Regions from separate parts of the Faecalibacterium sp. I3-3-33 genome, predicted to be linked through region 1. Evidence: riboswitches for the same ligand, from Rfam matches in the RefSeq annotation. Region 1 holds a riboswitch; the other holds the start of a gene.
The links. A riboswitch is a leader RNA that binds a small molecule or an ion and turns the genes downstream of it on or off. The one in region 1 is predicted to bind thiamine pyrophosphate.

Region 1 (5,255 bases):
GCGCTGGCGCACCTGTGCGGCGGCCATATCGTCCTGTCCCACATGGATGCCCTCGGCGTGGCACTGCAAGGCCACCTCCACGTTATCGTTGATGAACAGCGGCACACCGTACTGCTGGCACAGGGCGTGGATCTGGATGGCTTCCTGCAAAAAATCGGCGTCGCCCAGCTGCTTTTCCCGCAGCTGCACGCAGGTGGCACCGCCCTTCAGGGCACTTTCCACCTGCTGATACAAAGTCTGCTCGCCCACCCATGCGCGGTCGGTCACCGCGTACAGGAGCATGGTGTGTTTATCGCACTTCATAGTTTGCGCCTTTCTCCAGCTGTTCGGGGGTCATGTTGTAAATGGCATCAATGATGTAATTGCGGTAGGTGGCATTGCCGTCCTGCGGGGTGAGCCGCTGGTGGGCAACTTCGCCCGCCAGACCCATGGCGCACACTGCTGCAGCGGCAGCCTCCAGCGGATGGCCGGGATTGGCGGTGACAAAGGCTGCCGTCAGGGCAGAAAGCTGGCAGCCCGTGCCGGTGATGCTGCTCATCATGGCGTTGCCGTTGCGGATGCAGTAGGCCTTTTGTGCATCGGCTACGATGTCGATGGCACCGGTAATGGCAACCACCGCACCGGTGCGGGCGGCAAAGGCCTTGGCAAAGGCCACGGCACTGTCTAAGTTTTCCTCGGTCACCTTGTCGGCTACATCTGCATCCACGCCCTTGGTGGTGCCCGCGCCGGAGGCAAGGGTCTTGATCTCCGAGATGTTGCCACGGATCGCTGTGAACTGCACCTCCCGCAGCAGGCGGAAGGCGGTGTCGGTGCGCAGACGGGAAGCACCGGCACCCACGGGGTCCAGTACCACAGGGTGTCCCAGCTGGTTAGCTTTTTTGCCCGCCAGCAGCATACTGGTGACGGTGCGGCTGTTCAGCGTGCCGATGTTGATGTTCAGCCCGCCGCAGATGGCGGTGATCTCCTCCACCTCGGCGGCATCATCAGCCATGATGGGGGAAGCACCGCAGGCCAGCACCATGTTGGCGCAGTCGTTCACGGTGACATAGTTGGTGATGTTGTGGATCAGCGGGCAGCGGCTGCGCAGGTTTTCAAAGGCGGTCTTGAGCATTTCGGGAACCTCCGCTCAGGAAAGGCTGTTCTGCATGGAGCGCAGAGCACCGGAGCGCTGCAGGCTGAACACCACGGCACCGGCGATCACTGCACCTACGGCGGTGGAGATGAGGAAGGGCACGATGTAGGCGTAGAAGGCGATGTCCGCAGCGCTCTTGCCCATCAGGAAGATGGCCACGGGCCATGCGCACAGGCCGCCCAGAATGCTGGTGCCGAACACCTCACCCACCACGGTGGCGATCAGGTTTTTGGTCTTGTGGTATGCAAGGCCGCACAGCAGTGCACCGAACATACTGCCCGGGAAAGCCATCAGGCTGCCCAGACCCAGCAGGTTGCGCAGCAGGGAAGCCACAAAGGCTACGCCCACGCCCCACCAGGGCCCCAGCAGAACAGCGCACAGCACGTTGACCATGTGCTGCACCGGGGCGCACTTGCTGCCGAACATGGGAAAGCTGAATACGCTGCCCACCACGCACAGGGCACAGAACATACCGGCGAGGGCAAGCTTTTTGACAGAGAGATTCTTCATGATAAATTGGCTCCTTTTCAACCATCTGCGGCAGCGCAGGACGAATACCGGCGCTCCCGCAACAAAACAGCCCGTGCCCGCAGCAAGGCGGGAACAGGTACGGAAGGTGCGGTCGAAGCTTACTGGCTTCCTCTCACGCCGGAACACGGCTTCCCATCGCTGCATTCATCCAAGGCTCAGGGCGCTCCCCCTCAGCCGGCTGCGGAACCTCCGCAGAGGGACAAAAAAACAGGAGGAGCCCGGCGCGGCTCCTCCTGCAAAAAATCATAAAGGGTATGACTTCCTACGGCGGCATTATCCGCATCAGGTAAAAGGGTCGAAGCTTGCTATACTTCCTCTCAGCCCGCTGCACGAGCTCCCCTGTGTTTGATTGTGACTGTATTTTACACCTCTTTCCCCAAAAATGCAAGAGGGAAGGGGACGATTTAGAATGGCCTCCGCGTTGCTCTGGCCATATTCAGCGGAATTATTATTTTAATTTTACGTTTGGAGCGACCGCGTTTGCGGAGCGTAGCGTAGCAATGGAAGCCCCAGTGGGGCTTTTAAGCGGCAGAGCGGTCTGCGTTAGCAGATGGAGGGGCTTTGCCCCGACAAGCTCTGCGGAGCGCGACAAACGCTATTTTCACGAGAGGGGCTGCAATGGTTAAAGGGAGGTCTGAATTGTAAATGCAGTTGACCGTTACGACCCTTCCTGTGAAAAAGTAGTTCCGAAACGCCCGCAGGCGTTTCGGAACTACAAATAAAAATAATTCTTCCGCTATTTATGCGCAAAGCGAACGCGGAGCGCATTTTTGATTGTTATACTGCATAAAACCAGAGCCGCCGTGCAGGGGTCTGCGCGGCGGCTTTGGTCACAGAAAGGAGAATAATATGAAAAAGCAGAGAAAGTCGGTTTAACCCATGGTCACCTGCACCGTTACCTCAGTACCGGCGGCAGCCAGCGGCAGTACATTGCCGGAGATGGTCTTGCCGTCCACAGTAACGGCCTTGATGCCGTGCTGCACCCCGGCGGCGTTATCCACCGTGATGTGGTAGACTGCGCCGCGGAAGCGGCGGGTCACGGTAAAGCCGGACAGGGTGTGGGGAATGCAGGGGTCTACCTTCAGGCCGTCCAGGGTGGGCTGGATGCCCAGAATGTACTGACTGATGTTGAAGAAGGTCCATGCCGCCGTGCCGGTCAGCCAGCTGTTTTTGGCTTCGCCAAAGGTGGGGGCGTCCTTACCGGCTACCATCTGGCTGTAAACGTAGGGCTCGGTGCGGTGGATCTCGGAAATGTCCTCAATGTAGGCAGGGCAGGTCTTGCGGTACACTGCAAAGGCGCGGTCGCCGTGGCCGAGCGTTGCCTCGGCGCAGCTGATCCACGGGTTGTTGTGGCAGAAGATACCGGCGTTCTCCTTGTATCCCGGAGGATAGCTGGAGATCTCGCCCAGATTCAGCTGGTAGCTGGTGTAGGCGGGCTGCAGCAGCACCACACCGTATTTGGTGTCCAGCCGCTCTTCCACACTGGCAAGTGCCTGTGCGGCTTGTCCGCTCTCCTTGCCGATGCCGGCCATGACGCACATGCCCTGCGGCTCAATGAAGATCTGACCCTCGGTGCACTCCTTGCTGCCAACGGGCTTGCCGAAAGCATCGTAGGCACGGCGGAACCATGCGCCGTCCCAACCGGCGGTCAAGGTGGCCTGCTCCACGGCATCAATGTGCTTGCGGGCGGCAGCGGCTTCCTCGGTCAGATTCAGATGGTCGCACAGCTGGGCGTATTCGTGGCCGTACTTGACAAACATACCGGCAATGAAAACGCTTTCGGCCACGGGGCCCTCGCTGGGGCCGGTGATCTGGAAGCTCTCGCCCGGGTGCTCGGAGAAGCAGTTCAGGTTCAGGCAGTCGTTCCAGTCGGCGCGGCCGATCAGCGGCAGGCCGTGGGGGCCCAGATGGGTGCAGGTAAAGTTGAAGCTGCGGCGCAGATGCTCCATCAGGGTCTGCGCCTTGGTGGCGTCGTTATCAAAGGGCACCTGCTCTTCCAGAATGGACCAGTCGCCGGTCTCCCGCAGGTAGGCGGCGGTACCGGCAATGAGCCACAGCGGGTCATCGTTGAAGCCGGTGCCGATATCCCGGTTGCCCTTTTTGGTCAGGGGCTGGTACTGGTGGTAGGCGCTGCCGTCCTCAAACTGGGTGGCGGCGATATCCAGAATGCGCTCCCGGGCGCGGGAGGGGATAATGTGCACAAAGCCCAGCAGATCCTGACAGCTGTCCCGGAAGCCCATGCCGCGTCCGGTGCCGCTTTCGTAGTAGCTGGCAGAGCGGCTCATGTTAAAGGTGACCATGCACTGGTACTGGTGCCAGATGTTGACCATGCGGTTCAGCTTTTCCTCGCCGGACTCCAGATGGTAGGTGGACAGCAGCTGCTCCCAGTGGGTGCGCAGGGCGGCGCGGGCGGCATCGACCTGTGCATCGGTGGCGTAGCGCTCCATCATGGCGTGGGCGCGGGTCTTGTTGATGACACCCGGCGCAATGAACTTTTCCTGCTGCGGGTTCTCGATGTAGCCAAGACCAAACAGGATGCTGCGGCTCTCGCCGGGGGCGAGGGTCAGGTGGATGTGCAACGCACCCACCGGTGCCCAGCCGTGGGCAATGCTGCCGGAGCAGTGCCCGGCGCGGACAGCCTGCGGGTCTGCCGGGCCGCCGTATACGCCGCAGAAGGCATCTCGGGTGGTATCAAAGCTGTCCACCGGGCAGTTTGCCCAGAATACGGCGTAGTGGTCGCGGCGCTCGCGGTACTCGGTCTTGTGGTAGATGACGCTGCCCTCTACCTCCACCTCACCGGTGGAGTAGTTGCGCTGGAAGTTAGAGCCGTCGTCCACGGCATCCCACAGGCAGAACTCCACATAGCTGAACAGATCCAGCTCCTTGACTGCGGTGCTGCTGTTGCATACCGTCACCCGGTCCAGCTCACAGGCATCGCCCTTGGGGACAAACAGCTCTTGCCGGGCGGTCACGCCGTCCTTTTTGCCCTCCAGAATGGTGTAGCCCAGACCGTGGCGGCAGCTGTAACTGTCCAGCGGGGTCTTGGTAGGCTGCCAGCCCGGGTTCCATACGGTGTCACCGTCCTTGATGTAGATCCGGTGGCCGTCCATGTCCAGCGGGGAGTTGTTGTAGCGGTAGCGGGTCAGGCGGCGCATCCGGGCGTCCCGGTAAAAGCTGTAACCGCCCGCCGTGTTGGAGACCAGACTGAAGAAGTCCTCGCTGCCAAGGTAGTTGATCCACGGCAGGGGCGTCTGCGGGGTGGTGATGACGTATTCCTTATTCTGGTCATCAAAATATCCGAACTTCATAATGCTTCCTCCTTAAAACTGCGCCTTGTCAGGTGGGCAGTACGTCGATTGCGAAAACGATTAAGGCGTTGCGAAAGAAGCAATCTCATCACGCTAAGCATACCCTATCCCACCCAAAAATGCAAGAGCTTTTTGCAAAAATCTCAACGGAAATTTAAAAATAATCTGCGCAGCCCCGGCGGTTTTTTGTGGCTTTCTGCGCTGCACAAACCGGCGAAACGCGGAACGAAAGACCTGAAACCCCATTTTAAAAGTAATATATACATACGGCCTTTGACACCGAA
Region 2 (5,255 bases), 960 kb from region 1:
CTCTATATTTATTCTTAAATATCCGTCCGGGGTGTGGCGCACATCTCCCAGAAGTGCAGCTCGTGCTCCGAGCAGGCGCGGAAGATCGCGCGGCAGCGGGCGGCACGCTCCGGCGAAAGGCCGGTGCAGGCCACCTCGGCACGCTCTGCCCATGCACGGCAGGCGGCATCGTAGCCGGGACCGGCGTAGTCCAGCACCAGCGCGCCGTAGTAGGTGTCCTTTACGGCGGGGGAGCGCTGCAAAAGCTTCTGAAATAGCCACCCGTAACTCAGCATACAGGGCAGGCAGGCCATCAGGCACTCGGCCTCGCCCTCGCCGGTGCGGGCAGCGTCGATCATGCAGTCCAGATAGGCGCGGTTCTCCGGGCGCAGGGGCAGGGACTGGATATCGGCTTCCCGCAGACCGTACTGTTCCAGATACCGCAGCCGGGTCAGGTCCTCGTTCTCCTGCACGAAGGACAGCAGGGAATAGTAGGTACGCATGGCCGCCATGGTGGTGGCCTTGGTCATGCCCCACGCAAAAATTTTGGCGTATTCCCGCAGATACAGGCTGTCCTCCACAAGGTAGCTTTTAAAGCAGTCCTCGCTCAGGGTACCGTTTTCCATCTTTTGCAGAAACTCAGTCTGTAAGCACTGCTCCCACACGGGCAGGTCGGCCTGTACCAGCGCCGAAACGAAGGGCAGGTCAGTCACGGACAAAATCTCCCTTCAGGTTGAAGGTGTGATCCATGGGCCCGGAGCCGTGCCCCAGATCCAGCATGGCAGACAGACAGCCGGAAATGTAGGCCTTGGCGCGCTCCACAGCAGTGTCAAGGTCATACCCCTTGGCCAGATTGGAGGCGATGGCGCTGGACAGGGTGCAGCCGGTGCCGTGGGTGTTGGGGTTTGCAATGCGCTTGCCCTTGAACCACTTGCCGGTGCCGCCCTGCCACAGCAGGTCGTCAGCATCGTTGATCTGGTGGCCGCCCTTGCACAGCACGGCGCAGCCGTAACGCTCGCTGATGGTGCGGGCAGCAGCTTCCATGTCGGCGGCGTTTGCAATGCGCATGCCGGACAAGATCTCAGCCTCCGGGATGTTGGGGGTGAGCATCTCGGCCAGCGGCAGCAGCTTTTCGGTCAGCGCCTGCACGGCATCGTCCTGCAGCAGCTTTGCGCCGGAGGTAGCCACCATCACAGGGTCCACTACGATATGCTTTGCGCCGTAGAAGTGCAGCCGCTCGGCAATGGTGTCGATGAGCGGGGCAGAGGATACCATGCCGATCTTCACCGCGTCCGGGTAGATGTCGGTGAACACGGCATCGAGCTGCTGCGCCAGAAACTGTGGCGTGGTGTCAAAAATGGCGGTCACACCAGTGGTGTTCTGTGCCGTCAGGGCAGTAATAGCGCTCATGGCAAACACGCCGTTGGCGGTCATGGTCTTGATATCGGCCTGAATTCCGGCGCCGCCGCTGGAATCACTGCCGGCAATGGTCAATGCAGTTTTCATGGATAAAATGCTCCTTTGCAGCAAAAATGCGGATATGCCCGCAAAGACATATCCGCAGATAAAAGCGCTATCTCCCTACGTTGGCATGATCCAAATCAGGTCACAGGTCAGGCAATACAGCCCACTCTCAGCCCGCTTGCACGGGCTCCCTTTTTATACTAGAAAGCATACCACAATCGGGGAAAAGATGCAAGAAAACTTCGCGGATGCTGCTAAAGCCTTCACCCCTTGGGGGAAGGCTTTCAAAGCGGTAAGCACTTCAGCAAAAATACGCAGCAGATGTTATTTTATTCACCCAATGCGGTGCGGATGTTGTCCAGCACCTTTTTGCTCAGCAGAACGAAGGCCTGCTTGGTGCGGCCTGCGGACACATTGGCGCAGCGCACATTTTCCCGGGCAAAGAAGTCCTCGGCCACAGGGCCTGCGGCGGCGCGGGTGTCGCAGAAGAAATGGGTGCCGGGCTCGTCCAGCCACTTTTCCAGCGCAGCGGAATCAAAGCCGGGGCCGATGGAGGTGTTGAACAGCACCTTGCCTGCGCCCAGCTGGGCAAACTCATTTTCGCCCAGCAGCAGCACGTTCTTGTTCAGGCAGGTGAACACCACTTCGCTGTCTGCCAGCAGCTGGGGCAGGGGCTTGAAGGTCATACCGGCAGCCTCGGCGTCCGGCTTTGCGCTGCGGGCAAAGTAGCTGATCTCTGCGCCCATAAATTGCAGCGCATCGGCGATCATCCGGCCAGAAACGCCCAGACCCACAATGCCCACCTTTAGCCCGGTGATCTCCACCGGCTCGTCCCGCAGCATGGGCATTCCAAAGCCGTGCAGCAGACCGGTCAACTCGTGCAGAACGTACTCCACAACGCCGCGGTCGCCGTAATCCCGGATGCCCAGCACCTGGATGCCCCGGGTGCGTGCGTAGGCGATATCCACGTTGGCGCTCTCCTCAGAGTACAGGCTGCAGCACATGCCGATATAGCGGATGTTGGGGCACTGCGCAATGACTTCCTTGCCCATGCGGGAGGTGTAGCTCAGCAGCACGGCGTCGGCGTCCCCGATGCGGCGCACCATCTCATCGTCGCTGCCGGGCACGTCCCGGTACAGCACCACCTCTTTGGCGTAGCGGTGCAGTTCCTCCTCGGCAGAGGAGATCAGGCTGACAGGCTCAATGGCAACAAGCTTTTCAAACATGACGGACTCCTCCTTATATTAGTAGAAGCAGACGGGCGAGGCCAGATTGCGCAGCAGGGAGACGGCGCTCCAGCCCGCGATGGCGCTGGTGGAGGAGCAGATATCCACCACGGCCTTCACGCCCTCGATCTCGGCAGTGATGCAGTGGTCGTCGCCCACCCAGCCGGGCACAGAGTGCATGGTCACACCGGTGATCTCGGGGCCGGTGGTGGCCAGAGAGGTAGCTACCGCCACGTTCACCCGGCGGGGGAAGGTAGCAATGGCCTGCTTTGCATTGCCGGTGAACACGGTGGTCTTTTCGGTGTCGGTCAGCAGATGCTCTGCCCACACAGGCGTGTTGCGGAAGCCCTTTGCACCGGTATGGGTCTCGATGCCGGCAGTCTCCGGCAGGCCCTGCGCCTGTGCCATCAGGGTGACCGTTTGCAGCACGTCAAAGCCGCCGATGGCACCGCTGGCCAGATGCACCTTGGCACCGCCCTCCACGGCGGCTGCCTTGACCTGTGCGTAGAAATCCAGATCTGCAAAGGCACCGATGGACAGAATGACCAGATTGACGCCCCGCTTCAGCACCGGAATGGCCATAGCGCGCACCGACTCCACCGAGGCGGCCTCCACGATGTACTCCGGCTCAAGTGCCAGCAGTGCGTCCACGTCCTCACAGACGGCGCAGCTGACATTGGCGGCGGTCTTTTCAGCCGAAGCGCGGGTGCGGCTGGTCACGCCCACCAGCTCGTAGTCCGGCAGAAGACCCTTCTTCCACGCGTCAGCCACGATGTTGCCTAGAAAACCGCAGCCCACAATACCCAATTTTGTTTTCATATCCGTATCCTAAACTCCTTTTTTCTGCCTGTGGCAGCATATTCAAAACCAGTATACCATATCGGGTGCAAAAAGGAAAATGATGTTTGCGGCAGCCCGGCGGGGCAGGACATAAAAAGTTAACAAAATAAATTACAAATAAATTACAAAACCCTATTGCAAAATGGTTTCAAAAGAGTTACAATATGGTTACAGCAAGGGCAAAGCCCCAAGGCTGTGTGTGAAATCTTTTTCTTCTTGTTTTTGGGATACTGGGCGCGGATCCTCCTCCTCCGGCTGTTCTCCTTCACAGCTATGATCCATGCGCCGCACAGGCAGTGTCCCGCTTCGTGTGCAAAAGGGCTCGTCCGCTGTTTCGGACGAGCTTTTTTGCGTTCTGCAAGCCCTATTTTGCCCGCAAAAGTGATACTTCAAAAATCAAAGTATGACCAATGCCCGAAAACGCTTGGCAATTTGTCTGTTTTTCCGCAAAGGACAATTATAAAGTTTGGCGCGGCAGGGGTTTGTATTCTTGCGGGCTTTGTGGTAAAGTATATACAATCAATTTATAAGCAGCAAACATGAATGATTTTGATGCTGATTGTATCGGATGCGTTAAGGTGTATCTGAAAACAAAGAAAATGACGAATATTTCGCAAGCACAAGCGGGATTTAAGGCAAATAGCCGCAGGAATCCTTTGTGGATTTCAAGGCTGTTTAACGCAAAATCCGGCTGTGCTTGTAGAAATAGACTAAATTTTCGACTTTTCAGATACACCCTAAGAGAAAAGGAGTTTGATTATGGCTTATTTCTACGAAGAACCCTCCCGCACCTTTGGCGAGTACCTGCTGGTCCCCGGCTATTCCTCTGCGGAGAATGTGCCCACGGCGGTCAGCCTGAAGACCCCGCTGGTCAAGTACCGCAAGGGACAGGAGGAGTGCCCGCTGCAGATGAATATCCCCATGATCAGCGCCATCATGCAGTCGGTCTCCGGCGATAAGCTGGCCATTGCACTGGCTCGTCAGGGCGGCGTTTCCTTTATCTATGGCTCTCAGAGCATCGAGAACGAGGCCGCCATGGTGCGCCGCGTCAAGAGCTTCAAGGCCGGCTATGTGGTGTCCGATTCCAATCTGGCTCCCACTGCCACCCTGCATGACGTGCTGGAGCTGAAGGCACGTACCGGCCACTCCACCATCGCCATCACTGCCGACGGCACCCCCAATGGCAAGCTGCTGGGCATCGTGGCCTCCCGCGATTACCGCGTCAACCACACCCCGGACGATGCCTGCGTCACCACCTTTATGACTCCCGTTGAAAAGCTGGTCACCGCTCCGGCCAACACCTCCCTGCACGACTGCAACAACATCATCTGGGACAACAAGATCAACACCCTGCCGCTGGTGGATGCCGAGGGCAATCTGGTGTATATGGTGTTCCGCAAGGACTACGATTCCCACAAGGCAAACGCCAACGAGCTGCTGGATAAGAACAAGAGCTATGTTGTGGGTGCCGGTATCAATACCCGCGACTACGCCCAGCGCGTGCCCGCACTGGTAGAGGCCGGTGTGGATGTGCTGTGCATCGACTCCTCCGAGGGCTACTCCGAGTGGCAGAGCCGCACCATCGGCTGGATCCGCGAGCACTACGGCGACACCGTCAAGGTGGGTGCCGGTAACGTGGTGGACGCCGAAGGCTTCCGCTTCCTCGCTGAGGCTGGCGCAGACTTCGTGAAGATCGGCATCGGCGGCGGCTCCATCTGCATCACCCGCGAGACCAAGGGCATCGGC

Region 2: linked by a shared signal. The riboswitch ahead of thiD (bifunctional hydroxymethylpyrimidine kinase/phosphomethylpyrimidine kinase) and the one ahead of thiW (energy coupling factor transporter S component ThiW) in region 1 are both predicted to bind thiamine pyrophosphate.

The regions. Positions count from the first base shown of each region.
Region 1 is NZ_CP094469.1:2,339,676-2,344,930, reverse strand. It holds gene thiE (thiamine phosphate synthase) at 1-303, opposite strand, end outside; gene thiM (hydroxyethylthiazole kinase) at 290-1,111, opposite strand; gene thiW (energy coupling factor transporter S component ThiW) at 1,127-1,642, opposite strand; TPP riboswitch at 1,906-2,014, opposite strand; gene MTP39_RS11055 (GH36-type glycosyl hydrolase domain-containing protein) at 2,536-4,971, opposite strand.
Region 2 is NZ_CP094469.1:1,375,053-1,380,307, forward strand. It holds gene MTP39_RS06585 (TENA/THI-4 family protein) at 15-692, opposite strand; gene thiD (bifunctional hydroxymethylpyrimidine kinase/phosphomethylpyrimidine kinase) at 685-1,485, opposite strand; TPP riboswitch at 1,541-1,647, opposite strand; gene MTP39_RS06595 (NAD(P)-dependent oxidoreductase) at 1,773-2,669, opposite strand; gene MTP39_RS06600 (aspartate dehydrogenase domain-containing protein) at 2,688-3,488, opposite strand; gene MTP39_RS06605 (IMP dehydrogenase) at 4,269-5,255, shown strand, end outside.